DNA from 2 places in the Kineococcus sp. G2 genome. Region 2 is predicted to be linked to the other one. Evidence: riboswitches for the same ligand, from Rfam matches in the RefSeq annotation. Region 2 holds a riboswitch; the other holds the start of a gene.
The links. Region 2 has a riboswitch for S-adenosylmethionine ahead of V9U69_RS01405 (ABC transporter ATP-binding protein). Riboswitches for the same ligand answer to the same signal wherever they lie in the genome.

Region 1 (6,981 bases), on a different contig from region 2:
CTCGTCGAAGTAGGCGCGGAACTCCGGCAGCACCACCGCCAGGTAGCCGGGCTCGTACTTCTGCGAGTGCGGCAGGTACATCGTCGGCCCGGACTCCACGGGCATGTCGACGTGCGCGACGGCGCCCTGCAGCGTCATCACCGGGGACAGGCGGTGCACGTGCGCGGGGAACCGCTCCGCCGTCTCCAGGGGCATGAACCCCAGGTGGTAGTCGCGGTGCGGGGTCTGCGCGGTGCCGCCGGGGTTGACGACGTTGAGGTCGGAGATCACCTGGTACTGCGGCCCCAGCCAGGCCGTGGAGACCAGGTCGACGACGTCGGTGGCGAAGTAGTCGCAGAACACCTCCGGGTCCTGACGGGCGAGCTTCTCCAGCGCGCCCCACACGCGGTCGTTCGCCCCGGGCTTGGCGAAGTGGTCGCCGCCGGTGATGCCGGAGGCGTGCTGCTCGTCGATCATCCGCTGGTAGGCGGCGGTGGCGCGGTCGACGACGGCGTCCTCGAACGCACCGGCGAACACCGCGATGCCGGCGCCGTCGGCGAGGACGCGGGCGATCTCGTCCTGCGCCTCGCGGCGGGCGGCCTCGCCGCCGCCGGCGAGGTGGGCGCGCAGTCGCTCGCCGTAGACGGGCACGCCGCGCTCGACGCGGTCGGCCAGGGGCACCTCGTCCGGGTCGGTCCCGGCTTCGACGAGGCGGCGGAACTCGTCCAGGTCGCAGTCCTCGCGGGTCAGCCAGGTGGTGGGACGGCGGGTGGTGGGTGCGGTCACGGGGAACCTCCTCGGCTCGGCGGCCGGTGCGGCCGGTGGCCGCTCGCCGGTGAGGGCCACGCCGGCGACGCTACGGCGCGCACGAGCGGCGCGGACCTTGCCGATCCGTCATTTTCCCACCATCCTCGCCCCGTGCCCCGCACCTTCCGCGTCCGCGACATCGCCTGGCAGGCGGGGGTGTCGGAGACCACCGTGGACCGCGTCCTCAACGGCCGGCCGGGGGTGCGCGCCACCACCGTCGACGAGGTGCACCGGGCGATCGAGGACCTCCAGCGGCAGCGCACCCAGCTGCGCCTGACCGGGCGCACGTTCGTCGTGGACGTCGTCGTGGACGCCCCCGAGCGCTTCACCTCCGCGGTGCGCGACGCGCTGGAGCGCACCCTGCCGGTGCTGCGCCCGGCCGTGCTGCGCTGCCGGTTCGACTTCTCCGACGAGGCGCCCGGTGAGCAGGTGGCGCAGCGCCTGCTGCGCGCGGCGCGGCGCGGCTCGCACGGCGTGGTGCTCAAGGCGCCCGAGCACCCGGACGTGGTGGCGGCGGTGGACCGCCTGCGCGAGCGCGGGGTGCCGGTGGTCACCCTGGTCACCGACCTGCCGGGCAGCGCGCGCGTCGCCTACGTCGGCATCGACAACCGGGCGGCCGGCGCGACCGCGGCGTACCTGGTGGGCCGCTGGGGCGGGCCGGGCGCGGGGACGGTGCTGGTGGCCCGGGGCCGCTCCACGTTCGAGGGGGAGGACGCCCGGTTCGAGGGGTTCCGCCGCACCCTGGCCGAGCGCTCCCCGCGGATCGCGGTGCGCCAGGCCGCCGACGGGGCCCCGCTGGCGGAGCTGGTGCGCGCCGCGCTGCGCGAGGACCCGGGTGTGGACGCCGTCTACTCGATGTACGCCTCGGGCAGCTCGGCGGGCGTCCGGGAGGCGTTCGCGGAGGCGGGGCGCACCTGCCGGCTGTTCGTCGGGCACGACCTGCACCCCGAGCACGAGCACCTGCTGCGCACCGGGGAGATGGACGCGGTGCTGCACCACGACCTGCCCGGGGACCTGCGCCGGGCCTGCCACGCGCTGCTGCAGGCGCGCGGGGAGCTGCCCGACGCCCCGCACTCGTGGCCGTCGTCGGTGCAGGTCGTCACGCCGTTCAACCCGCCGCTGCCCCTGCCCGCCCCCTGACCCCTCCCCCACCCCGGGGCGGAAACCAGTGTTTCCGCCCCGGCAGGGGCCCTTCGGAGGGCGGAAACACTGGTTTCCGCCGGGGTGGGGGCGGGGGGAGGACTCAGCGCAGGGGGGTGGGCAGCTGCGGCAGCTGCAGCAGCAGCCACGGGCTGAACGGGGACGGGTCGCGCTCCACCTCGGCGCGCAGCTCGTCCAGGCCGACCCAGCGCCAGTCGCCCACCTCGGCGGGGTCGGGCGCCAGGCCGGCGGCCAGGGTCGCGGTGAACACCGGGCACACCTCGTTCTCCACCGTGCCGTCGGCCATCTCGGCGCGGTAGCGGAACCGCGGCAGCACCGGTCGCACGTCCGCCACCGAGGTGCCCAGCTCGTCGGCGGCGCGGCGGTGCACGGCGTCCACGGGCTCCTCCCCCGGCCCCGGGTGGCCGCAGAAGGAGTTCGTCCACACCCCCGGCCAGGTGCGCTTGACCTCGGCGCGTCGCGTCAGCAGGGTGCGCCCGGCGCCGTCCACGACCCAGCAGGAGAACGCCAGGTGCAGGGGCGTGGCGGCGTGGTGGACGCTCGCCTTGGGTGCGGTCCCGCACGGGGCGCCGTCCTCGGTGAGCAGGACGACGAGCTCGGTGCTCCCGGCGGTGGCGCAGGTGGTGGGGGCGGTCACCGGAGCACCGTACGCGCCCGGTGGGCGGCGTGCCCGGCGCGCGTCAGGCCGGCGACGGCACGCGGCCGCCCGCGGCGGCGACCGCCTCGTCCAGCTCGGCGCCCAGGGCGAGGTCCTCGCCGTCGGCGAGGCGCTGCTCCAGCTCCCGCACTCGCGGGATCACCAGCTCCCCGAACGCCTCGACCTCCTCCTTCACGTGCAGGAACCCCAGCAGCAGCAGGTCCACCCCCACCAGGGAGTACGCCAGGACCCGGCGGGCCACCTCGTCGGGGGTGCCGACCAGGCCGGTGCGGAACCCGTCGTTGTACTGCACGAGGTCACGGAACTCGCTGTCCGCCCACATGCCCTTGCGGTCCTTCGTGGCGTTGCCGGCCTCCTGCACCGCGGCACCGAAACCCTCGACCTTCGCGACGTCGGCCTTGGCGACGATCTCCTCCAGCACCGCCTCCGCCTCCTGGCGGGTGTCGCGGACGAGCGCGAAGCCGTTGAGCCCGAAGCGGATCGAGCGGCCGTTCGCGGCGGCCAGGGCGCTGACCTCGCGCACCTGCTCGGCCGCGCCGGCGATGGACCTGCCGTTCATGAAGTACCAGTCGCTGACGCGGCCGGCCATCGCCTGCGCGGCGGTGGAGTTGCCGCCCTGGAACACCTCCGGCTGCACCTTCGGCTGCGGGCGGAACGTGATGTCCCGGGCGGAGAAGAAGTCACCCTCCTGGGAGTACCCGTCCTGCGACCACACCCCGCGCAGCAGGCTGATGAACTCCTCGGACTGCCGGTAGCGCTCGTCGTGCTCGTGCCAGGTGATGCCCAGCTGCGTGGCCTCGTCCTTGAACCAGCCGGAGACGACGTTCAGGGCCAGGCGGCCGCCGGTGATCTCCTGCGCGGTCGCGGCGAACTTGGCCAGCACGCCGGGGTGCCAGAAGAAGGGGTGGACGGCGGCGATGACCTTCAGCTTCTCGGTCGCCAGCAGCAGCGCCAGGGAGAACGAGGTGGACTCGTGCTGGGCGTCCGCGCCGTAGGAGGCCAGGTAGCGCACCTGCGTCAGGGCGTACTCGAAGCCCACCCGCTCCGCGGCACGGGCGACCTCGACGTTGTAGGCGGGGTCGTGGCTCGTGCGCTGCTCGATCGTGGAGACGACGAGACCGCCGGAGACGTTGGGGACCCAGTAGGCGAACTTCACGGGCATGCGCGTGCTCCTCCATCGGTCCTGGCGGTAGCACCAGCGGTTCACCGTGGTTGCTGCGACGTCTGCGAGCCAGGTCTCTCGGCCGCTCTGGATGGTCCCGGGGAGCGTAACCCGCCACGGAGCGCGCCCGCCACGGAACGAGCACGACGCCCCGGCCGCTCACCCCCAGCCGGTCAGGGCCCGCACGCCCGCGGCCGCCGCGGCCGCCGCCACGATCACCACGAGGAACGGCGCCCGCAGCGCCAGCGCCACCGCCGCGACGCCCAGGCCCACCAGGCGCGCGTCCGCGACGAGGCGGTCGCCGTCGCTGGCGGTCTGCACCACGACGAGCGCGGCGAGCAGCGCCGCCGGCAGCAGGGCCCCGGCGCGGCGGGCGCGGGGGTGCTCCAGCAGCCGGGCCGGGACCAGGTGCCCGGCGAGCTTGAGGGCGTAGGCGATCGCGCCGGCGGCCAGGACCGCCACCCAGGTGCTCACGCGTCCTCCCCCGCCCGGTCCCCGCCCCGCTCGCCGGTGCGCGCCCCCGGCCGCTCGGGGCGCAGCCCGGCGGCGGCCGCCACCAGGGCCGCCGCGACGACCGGCAGCCCCACCGGCACCACCGGCACGAGCAGCAGCGCCACCAGGGCGGCCACCGCGGCGACCGCGGCGGCCTGCCCCTGCCGCAGCCGCGGCCACAGCAGCGCCAGGAACGCCGCCGCCGCGGCCGCGTCCAGGCCCCACCGGCGCGGGTCGCCCAGCGCGTCACCCAGCAGCGCCCCCGCCAGGGTGGCCAGGTTCCAGCCGACGAACACGGTCGCCCCGGTGACCCAGAACCCGGTGCGACGGGCGGGGTCCGTGCCCTGCGCGGCACCGACGGCGGTGGACTCGTCGATGGTCAGGTGGGCGGCGAGCAGCCGGCGCGCGCCGCGCACCCGCAGGAACGGGCCGACCTGCAGGCCGTAGAGGGCGTTGCGCACCCCCAGCAGGGAGGAGGCCGCCACCGCGGCGGCCACGCTGCCGCCGCCGCCGAGGACGCCGACGAGGGCGAACTGCGAACCCCCGCTGAAGATCAGCAGCGACGTGGCGCACGCCTGCGCCACGCTGAGGCCGTTGGCGACCGCCAGCGCCCCCAGGCTGACGCCGTACAGGGCGGTCGCCACCCCCACCGAGAGCCCCTGGCGGCGCGCGGAGCGGACGGGACCGGCCGTCCGGGGCGGGTCGGTGCGGGACGGGTCGGCGGGCACGCCGGACAGCTCTACCAGACGGGAGCGACGCCTCACGTCGTCGGCAGCGTCCAGGTCAGCGCGGTGCACGAGACCGACAGCACGAGCAGCACGGTGGTGTCCACCGCCCGCGAGCGCACCGCGAGCGCGCCGGCGACCCGCACGGGCAGCACCAGCCGCAGGACCGCGGCCACCGCGAGGTCGGCGCCGAGCAGGAGGCCGCCGGCGACGGGCCCGGCGACGACGGTGAGGACCAGCGCGAGCCCCGCACCGGCCGCGAGGGCGCCGAGGACCGCACCGCCGGGGGCGGGCGGGGGTCCTTCGGTCCCGGTCGGCACGGGGCGCACGCTACCGACCGGGACCCGCGGCGGGGTGGACGTCAGTGCGCGAAGTGGCGCGCGCCGGTGAAGTACATCGTCACGCCGGCCTCGCGGGCGGCGGCGACGACCTCCTCGTCGCGGATGGAACCGCCCGGCTGCACGATCGCGCGCACCCCGGCGTCGAGGAGGATCCGCGCGCCGTCGGCGAAGGGGAAGAAGGCGTCGGAGGCGGCCACCGCGCCGCGGGCGCGCTCGGCGCCGGCCCGCTCGACGGCCAGGCGGCAGGAGTCCACCCGGTTCACCTGGCCCATGCCGACGCCGACGGAGGCGCCGTCCCTGGCGAGCAGGATCGCGTTGGAGCGCACGGAGCGGACCGCGCGCCAGGCGAACTCCAGGTCCGCCAGGGTCGCCTCGTCGGCGGCCTCGCCGGCGGCGAGGGTCCAGTCCGCCGGGGAGTCGCCCTCGGCGTCGATGCGGTCGAGGTCCTGCACGAGGACGCCGCCGGAGACGGGACGGGCCTCGGCGCCGGCGCGCGCGTACCCCTCGGGCAGCTGCAGCAGGCGCACGTTCTTCTTGCGCTGCAGCACCTCCAGCGCCTCCGGCTCGAAACCGGGAGCGACGACGACCTCGGTGAACACGTCGGCGACCTGCGCGGCCATCGCGGCGGTGACGACGCGGTTGGCGGCGATGACGCCGCCGTAGGCGGACACCGGGTCGCACGCGTGGGCCTTGGCGTGCGCGTCGGCGACGTCAGCGCCGACCGCGATGCCGCACGGGTTGGCGTGCTTGATGACCGCCACCGCCGGGGCGGTGAAGTCGAACGCGGCGCGCAGGGCGGCGTCGGCGTCGACGTAGTTGTTGTAGGACATGGCCTTGCCGTGCAGCTGGACGGCCTGCGCGATGCCGGGGGCGGCGGCCGGGTCGGCGTAGACGGCGGCGCGCTGGTGCGGGTTCTCGCCGTAGCGCAGCACCGAGGTGCGTTCCAGCGCGGTGCCGGTGACGGCGGGCCAGCCCTCGTCGCTCTCGTCGAGGGTCTGCTGCGCGAACCAGCCGGCGACCGCGGTGTCGTAGGAGGCGGTGTGGGCGAACGCCTCCGCGGCCAGGCGGCGGCGCTGGGCGAGGGTGAAACCGCCGGCGCCCACGGCCTCGAGGGCGTCGCCGTAGCGGGCGGGGTCGGTGACGACGGCGACGCTGGGGTGGTTCTTCGCCGCGGCCCGCACCATCGAGGGCCCGCCGATGTCGATCTGCTCGACGACGTCGTCGAAGCCGGCGCCGGAGGCGACGGTCTCGCGGAACGGGTAGAGGTTCACCACCACCAGGTCGAACGGCTCCACGCCGAGGTCGGCGAGCTGGCGCACGTGCTCGGGCAGGCGGCGGTCGGCGAGGATCCCGGCGTGCACGCGCGGGTGCAGGGTCTTGACCCGCCCGTCCAGGCACTCGGGGAAACCGGTCAGCTCCTCCACGGGCGTCACCGGCACCCCGGCGGCGGCGATGCGCGAGGCGGTGGAGCCGGTGGAGACGATCGCGACGCCGGCGGCGTGCAGGCCGGTGGCGAGCTCCTCCAGGCCCGTCTTGTCGTAGACGCTGACGAGGGCGCGCCGCACGGGGTGGCGCTGCGCGGTCTGCTCGGCGGTCGGGTTCTCGGCCATCGGCTGGGGTCGTCCTCTCGGGGTGGGGCGGGTCAGCTCGGGCGGG
Region 2 (6,981 bases):
AGGGCCAGGTCCACGATGCCGTCCTCGTCCATGCCGAAGACGACGCGCCGCTGCAGCACCGAGGTGGAGTTGTACAGGTGCACGATCGCCTGCTTCGCCCCGCGCAGGGACTCGTAGGTGCGCTCGATGAGGTGCTCGCGCGCCTGGGTCAGGACCTGGATGCGCACGTCGTCGGGGATCAGGTCCTGCTCGATCAGGGTGCGCACGAAGTCGAAGTCGGTCTGGCTGGCCGAGGGGAAGCCCACCTCGACGTCCTTGTAGCCCATCTCGACGAGCAGCTGGAACATCCGCAGCTTGCGCTCGGAGTTCATCGGGTCGATCAGCGCCTGGTTGCCGTCGCGCAGGTCGACCGCGCACCAGCGGGGCGCCTTCGTGATCCGCTTGTCGGGCCAGGTGCGGTCGGGCAGGTCCACGGCGATCTGCTCGTGGAAGGGGCGGTACCGGTGGTACGGCATCGACGACGGCTTCTGGGGGTTCTCCACAGCTCAAGCTCCTCTACGCGGGACCGGGGTGTGCTCGGCCGGCGCGCACGACGAGGTCCCGCGACGGGGAGACCGGCCTAGCTGGCCCCGCCGCGGCGGCGAAGGAGGAGGATCTCCCAGCGAGCCACAGCAGCACCGTACGCCCACCCCGCGGGCAGCGTCCACGCGGGGCGGGCGTACGTCCGGTGCCCGCTCAGCTCTCGTCGCGGGGGTTCAGCTGCTCCGGGTCGCCGTCGGGGTCGTCCTGCGGGCCGGGGTCGGCGGCGGCACCGTCGCCGGTGCTCACGCCGCGCAGGTCGCGCGGGTTCAGCTGGCCGGGGTCGGCGTCGGGGTCGGTCTGCTCGGTGCTCGGTTCGCTCACGGCTCCACCTTGCACCGGCTCCCCGCTCCCGGCACCCCGGGCGGTGCGGAGTTCTCTTGACGTCGAGAGACCCGCCGCGGAGAGTGCTCCCCGTGACGGTGCAGTGGGACGCGCAGCAGTACGCCCGGTTCTCCGGCCCGCGCAGCCGGCCGTTCCACGAGCTCCTCGCCCGGGTGGCGGCCGAGGCGCCGGGCGAGGTGGTCGACGTGGGGTGCGGCAGCGGCGAGCTGACGGCCACCCTGGCGCGGCGCTGGCCGGGCGCACGGGTGCGGGGCCTGGACCCCTCGCCGCAGATGCTCGCGAAGGCCCCGCGCGACGCGGGCGTGACCTTCTCCCCCGGCACCGCCGAGGAGTTCGACGCCACCGGCGTGGACGTCGTGGTCGGCAACGCCGTCCTGCAGTGGGTTCCCGGGCACCGGGACCTGCTGCGGCGCTGGGCGCGGCAGCTGCCCGCCGGCGGCTGGCTGGCGTTCCAGGTGCCGAGCAACTTCGACGCCCCCTCGCACCGGCTGATGCGCGAGCTGGCCGGGGCCCCGCGGTGGCGCGGGCACCTGGAGGGAGTGCTGCGCGGGGCGGAGTCCGTCGACTCCCCCACCGGGTACCTGGAGGTGCTCGCCGGTGCCGGGCTGGAGGCGGACGTGTGGCGCACCGAGTACCTGCACGTGCTCACCGGGGAGGACCCCGTGCTGGAGTGGGTGCGCGGCACGGGTCTGCGCCCGGTGCTCGCGGCGCTGCCGCAGGACGCGGCGGAGGAGTTCACCGAGCAGTACGCTCGGCTGCTGCGGGAGGCGTACCCGCCGCGGCCCTGGGGCACCCCCTTCCCGTTCCTGCGCACCTTCGCGGTGGCGCGCAAGCCCTGAGGCGCCCGGGCGTCAGCCGCGCACCAGCTCCCCCGGCAGCAGCGAGCCGATCCAGCCGTCGAGGCGCTCGCCCCGGTGCACGAGCAGCCCGCGCACCTCCCCCTCGCGGCGGAAACCGCACTTCCGGGCGACCCGCCAGGAGGCGGTGTTGCCGACGACGGCCTGCCAGTGCACGCCCGCCAGGCCCAGCTCGTCGAAACCCCACGCCAGGGCCAGGCGGGCGGCCCGGGTCATCACCCCGCGCCCGCGCGCCCACGGGGCCAGACCGAAACCGATCTCGGCCCAGCCGCCCTCGCGGTGCCGCAGGTCGAGCGAGCCGGCGAAGCGCCCACCGGCCTCGATCGCCCACCCGGCGACCTCGCCGCGCTCCCAGGCGGCCGCGAGCCCGGCGACGAAACCCTCCGCGTCGGCGCGGCCGTACGGGGTGGGCACCGTCGTGAACCGCACGGAGTCCGCGTCGCGGCACTGCTCGACGATCGCGTCGAGGTCGCTCTCGGCGTGCCGGCGCAGCAGCACGTCGCCGTCGCGCAGTCGCGGCTGCTCGGGCAGGTCCCAGGTCTCGGCCACGTCCCGAGGCAACCGCAACGGCGCCGGGCCGTCCAGCGGGTTTCCCCGCGGACGGCCCGGTCGCCCCACCTGCGATCGCCTCAGCTGCGGTTGCTCGCCACCCGCCGCTCCACCAGACCCAGCACCACGTCGGAGAGCTTGCCCAGCAGCGCCAGCAGCAGGATCGCCAGCAGCACCTGGTCGGTGCGCCCCACGTTCTGCCCGTTCGTCATCTGGTACCCCAGCCCCATCGAGGCGGAGAGGATCTCGGCAGCCACCAGGAACAACCACGCCTGCGCCAGCGCCAGGCGCAGCCCCGACAGCAGCGACGGCGCCGTGGCCGGCAGCAGGATCTCGGTGAACAACCGCACCCCGCTGCGGCCGTAGGCCCGGCCCACCTCCACGAGCGCCGGGTCGAGGTGGCTGAGCGCGGAGTGCACGGTGGTGTAGACGGGGAAGAACGCCCCGATCGCGATCAGCACGATCTTCGGGGTCTCCCCGATGCCGATCCACAGGCCCAGCAGCGGCACCCACGCCAGCGACGGCACCGCCCGCAGCGCCCCGATCGTGGGAGCCAGCAGCGCGGAGACCGAGCGCAGCAGACCGGTCAGCCCGCCGAGCACGACCCCCAGCCCCGCACCCCACAGGAAACCCAGCAGGACCCGCTGCGTGCTGATGGCGATGTTCAGCTGCAGGTCCCCGGCGCGCCACATGTCGACCGCGGCGCGCAGCACGTCCGCCGGCGGGGGCAGCTGCACGCGCGAGAACACCCCCGCGGTCGAGAGGAGCTGCCAGGTCACCAGCAGCGCCAGCGGCACCAGCGCCCCCAGCAGCCACCGACCGGAACCCGTGCGGCGGGCGGCGGGCGCGTCCGCCGCCACCGGCCGCTCCGGCGCGCTCACGCTCACGCCGAGGCCGCCTTCTCGGCGAACTCGGGCGCGAACAGCCCGTCCAGGGCCGTCAGCGCCTCCTCCTCGGAGCGGACGTCGCCGTTGGCGGCCATGAGCGGGATGACGCCCTCCAGCACCGTGCGCTGCGCGTCGCCCGGCACCGGGTCGATGTCCAGGCCGGTGCGCTCGGTGAGGACCAGGGAGGCGACCTGCGGGTCCAGCTGCGCCTGCTCCGCGTACAGCGCCACGAGCTCGTCGGGGTTCGCCAGCGCCCACGCGCGCGCCTGCTCGTAGGCGTCGACGACCTGCTGCACGAGCTCCGGGGAGCTCTGGATGAACTCCTCACGGGCGTTGAGCACGCCGTAGGTGTTGAGGTCCACGTTCCGGTACAGCAGCCGGGAGCCGTTCTGCACCTCGGTGGCGGCCATGTTCGGGTCCAGCCCGGCCCAGGCGTCCACGTCACCGCGCTCCAGGGCCGCGCGGCCGTCCGGGTGCTGCAGGTTCACGATCTCCACGTCGGAGGCCGACAGGCCCGCCAGGTCCAGCGCCTGGCGCAGGAAGAAGTACGGGTCGGTGCCGGTGGTGGCGGCGATCCGCTTGCCGCGCAGACCCGCCACGTCGGTCACCGTCGAGTCGGGCCCGACGACCAGGGCGGTCCACTCCGGCTGCGAGTACACGTCGACGGTCTGCACGGCCTGGCCGTTGGAGCGCGCCTGCAGCACCGCGGCACCGGCGGTGGAGGCCAGGTCGAGGTTGTCGTTGCGCAGGAACTCGTTGGCCTTGTTGCTGCCCAGGGACTGCTCCCACTGCACGGTCAGCCCCGCGTCCTCCAGGATCCGCCGCTCGCGCACCACCAGGCTCAGCGGGTTGTAGTAGGCGTAGTCCAGGCGCACGGTGTCGCCGCCGGAGGCGGAGCCGGCCGCCGCGGTGGCGCTGGAGGAGGACTCCCCCTTCACGCAGCCGGCCGCGCCGAGGGCGACGCCGCCGAGCAGGGCACCCAGGGCGGTGCGGCGGGCGAAGGGACGCGGGGCGTGGGACACGGTTCTCTCCAGGGGGAAGCGGTGCCCGCGGGCACGGCGGGACACGGGGTTTCGGTGTGCGCGTTCGGGTGCGCGGGTCGCAGCCGCGCGGGTTCGCGCGGGGTTCCGGGAGCGGTGGTGGGGTGCGGTCAGGCGTGGGAGCGCGGTACGCCGAGGAGCTCCAGCAGCTCCACCCGCAGGTGGGCGAGGTCGGCGTCGCCGCGGTCGCGCGGCCGGGGCACGTCCACGCGCAGGTCGCGCACCACGTGCGCGCCGGCGCGATCCTCGGTGGTGCCGAGCACGAGGACCCGGTCGGCCAGGTGCAGCGCCTCGTCGACGTCGTGGGTCACCAGCAGGACGGTCGCGCCGGTGCTGCGCTGCACGTCGTCCAGCAGGTCCTGCATGCGCAGGCGGGTCAGGGCGTCCAGCGCGGCGAACGGCTCGTCCATCAGCAGCACGCCGGGCCGGCGCACGAGGGCGCGGGCCAGCGCGGCGCGCTGGGCCATGCCGCCGGAGACGCGGCGCGGGCGGTGACCGGCGAACCCGGCCAGGCCCACGGTCTCCAGCCGGTGCAGCACCTGCGCGCGGCCCTGCGCGCGGGGAGTGCCGCGGGGCAGGCCCAGGGCGACGTTGCCGGCGAGGTCCCGCCACGGCAGCAGCCGGGGCTCCTGGAACACCACGCCCGTGCGCGCGTTCACCCCGCGCACCACCTCCCCGCCGACCTCGACGGTGCCCGCGGTGGGCGCGTCCAGCCCGGCGACCAGCCGCAGCAGGGTGGACTTGCCGCTGCCGGAGGCGCCCAGGAGGGCCACGGTGCTGCCGGCGGCGATGTCCGCGTCGACGCCCGCCAGGACGTCGTGGGTGCCGGCGGGGGTGCGGAAGGCGCGCCCGACACCGCGCAGGGCGACACCGGCGGCCTCGACGCGCTCGGCGCCGGGCTCCTCACCGCGCACGGCGGCGGGCTCTCCCGCGGCACGGAAGGCTGACTGGGTGGGCACGGCCGACACTGCTCCTCCATCGCTCCTGGCGTGAGCACCGCACCCGTCGTTCCGGCCAGGGAACGTCAGGAGGTTGCTGCGGCGTCGTCGAGCCAGGTCTCTCGGCCGCTCTGGATGGGTGAGGACATCAAACGCGACACGAAGCGCACCTGTCAAAACAGGTGCCCCGGACGGCCGGCGTCACCCGGTGACGGGCCGGTCCGGCACCAGCTCCCCGGCGGCGTCGAGGTCGAGGGCGCCGCGCGGCCGCAGCAGCACCGCCCGGCCGCCCGCCGCCACCACCGCCCCCGCGAAGCGCCGGCCCGGCGCCGTCCAGCGGTCGCCCATCGTGCGGGCCAGGCCCACGGGGGCGAACGTGCCCCAGTGCACCGGCACCGCCAGGTGCGGGCGCACCCGCGCCACGACGGCGGCGGCCTGCTCGGGGTCCAGGTGGTGCTCACCGAGGGTGTGGCCCCAGCCGCCCACCGGCACCAGCGCCACGTCCGGCGGGCGGCCGGCCGCCTCCAGCACCGACTCGGCGAAGCCGGGGAACTCCCCGGTGTCGCCCACCGCCCACAGCAGCAGGTCGGGCCCGCCGTCGGCCTCGGCGCGCAGCGGGAACACCCCCGGCAGCCGGACGAGGTGACCCACCGGCTCCGCCGCGGCGGGGGCGCCCGTCAGCCGGCCCAGGGTGCGGCGGCCGTCGTGGTGGGCGGGCAGCGCCGTCACCGTCAGCGGGCCGGACGGCGCCCCGGGCAGCTGGACCGAACGCCCCACGGCGACCTCCCCCACGGCGCTGCCGGTACCGCGCAGCCGCTGCTGCACCCACGCGGCGGAGCCGGGCGGGGCCACCACCCAGCGCGGGCGGATCCGGCGCAGCGAGGGCAGGTCCAGGTGGTCGTGGTGCAGGTGGGACACGAGCACCAGGGCCGGGTCCGCGGAGTGCTCCGGGTCCGGCAGCGGGGGCCGGCGGCGCAGGTGCGCGAACGCGCCGCGCAGCACCGGGTCGGTGACGACCCGCACCCCGGCCGCGTCGAGCACGGCCGTGGAGTGCCCCAGCCAGCGCAACCGCGCCCCGCTCACCGCCCGGCCCCCTCGGCGCCGGCCCGCTCGGCCCCGGCCCGATCGATCCCGGGCCCCTCGGCGCGACCCTCGCGCCGGGACGGGGCGGGCGGCTCAGCCGCGGGCAGCACGCCCTCGGCGCGCATCCAGCGCACGAGCTGCCGGTGCACGGTGTCGGCCCCCACCAGCAGCCGCTCACCGGGCACGGAGGTGTCCAGCAGGTCCTCGTCGACGACCCAGTCGGCCGGGTGCACCAGCACGGCCTCGTTCTGCTCCCCGCCCAGGCCGCCGTGGTGGGCGACCTGCTCCTCGAAGGCGTGCACCTCGCCGGTGCGCTCGTCCACGGCGGAGTGCACCAGCAGGGCCGGGGCGGTGCTCATGCGCATCACCCGCAGCACCTCCCCCGCCGCCCGCGGCCCGAACGGCGCCAGCGGGTCGCCGCCGCGCACCCGCCCGGTGAGCAGGTCGTGCTCACCGGCCGGCCCCAGCACCACCGGCCCGGCCCGGCCGTGCCCGGCCACGAAGCCGACGCCGGGGGCGGCGAGCAGGCCGGGCACCAGCGCGGGCCAGCGCCCGGCCAGCTCGCCCAGCTCCAGCCGCCCGCCGGGGGCGTCCGGCACGCTCAGCAGCGCCGTGCAGCCGGCGGTGACGACGACCACGGCGTCCGGGCCGGCCGCCTCGTCCACGCGCGGCTCGCTGCGCCGGCTCGCGCGCGGGGCGTGCCCCGCCGGGGCCAGGTCGCGCACGAGGACGTCGACGCGGCCGCGGCCCTCCTCGCCCCTGG

Region 1: another riboswitch for S-adenosylmethionine. It lies ahead of sfnG (dimethylsulfone monooxygenase SfnG); the one in region 2 lies ahead of V9U69_RS01405 (ABC transporter ATP-binding protein).

Annotation. Positions count from the first base shown of each region.
Region 1 is NZ_JBBBEM010000021.1:45,709-52,689, forward strand. Features, by position in the region: gene V9U69_RS04975 (phytanoyl-CoA dioxygenase family protein) at 1-765, opposite strand, end outside; gene V9U69_RS04980 (LacI family DNA-binding transcriptional regulator) at 898-1,926, shown strand; gene idi (isopentenyl-diphosphate Delta-isomerase) at 2,030-2,584, opposite strand; gene sfnG (dimethylsulfone monooxygenase SfnG) at 2,628-3,767, opposite strand; SAM riboswitch class I at 3,777-3,865, opposite strand; gene V9U69_RS04995 (AzlD domain-containing protein) at 3,927-4,241, opposite strand; gene V9U69_RS05000 (AzlC family ABC transporter permease) at 4,238-4,987, opposite strand; gene V9U69_RS05005 (DUF3017 domain-containing protein) at 5,020-5,304, opposite strand; gene purH (bifunctional phosphoribosylaminoimidazolecarboxamide formyltransferase/IMP cyclohydrolase) at 5,346-6,935, opposite strand; gene purN (phosphoribosylglycinamide formyltransferase) at 6,968-6,981, opposite strand, start outside.
Region 2 is NZ_JBBBEM010000008.1:30,991-37,971, reverse strand. Features, by position in the region: gene leuA (2-isopropylmalate synthase) at 1-482, opposite strand, end outside; gene V9U69_RS01430 (hypothetical protein) at 676-843, opposite strand; gene V9U69_RS01425 (trans-aconitate 2-methyltransferase) at 936-1,703, shown strand; gene V9U69_RS01420 (GNAT family N-acetyltransferase) at 1,716-2,270, opposite strand; gene V9U69_RS01415 (ABC transporter permease) at 2,351-3,157, opposite strand; gene V9U69_RS01410 (aliphatic sulfonate ABC transporter substrate-binding protein) at 3,154-4,179, opposite strand; gene V9U69_RS01405 (ABC transporter ATP-binding protein) at 4,308-5,111, opposite strand; SAM riboswitch class I at 5,170-5,277, opposite strand; gene V9U69_RS01400 (MBL fold metallo-hydrolase) at 5,337-6,218, opposite strand; gene V9U69_RS01395 (alkaline phosphatase family protein) at 6,215-6,981, opposite strand, start outside.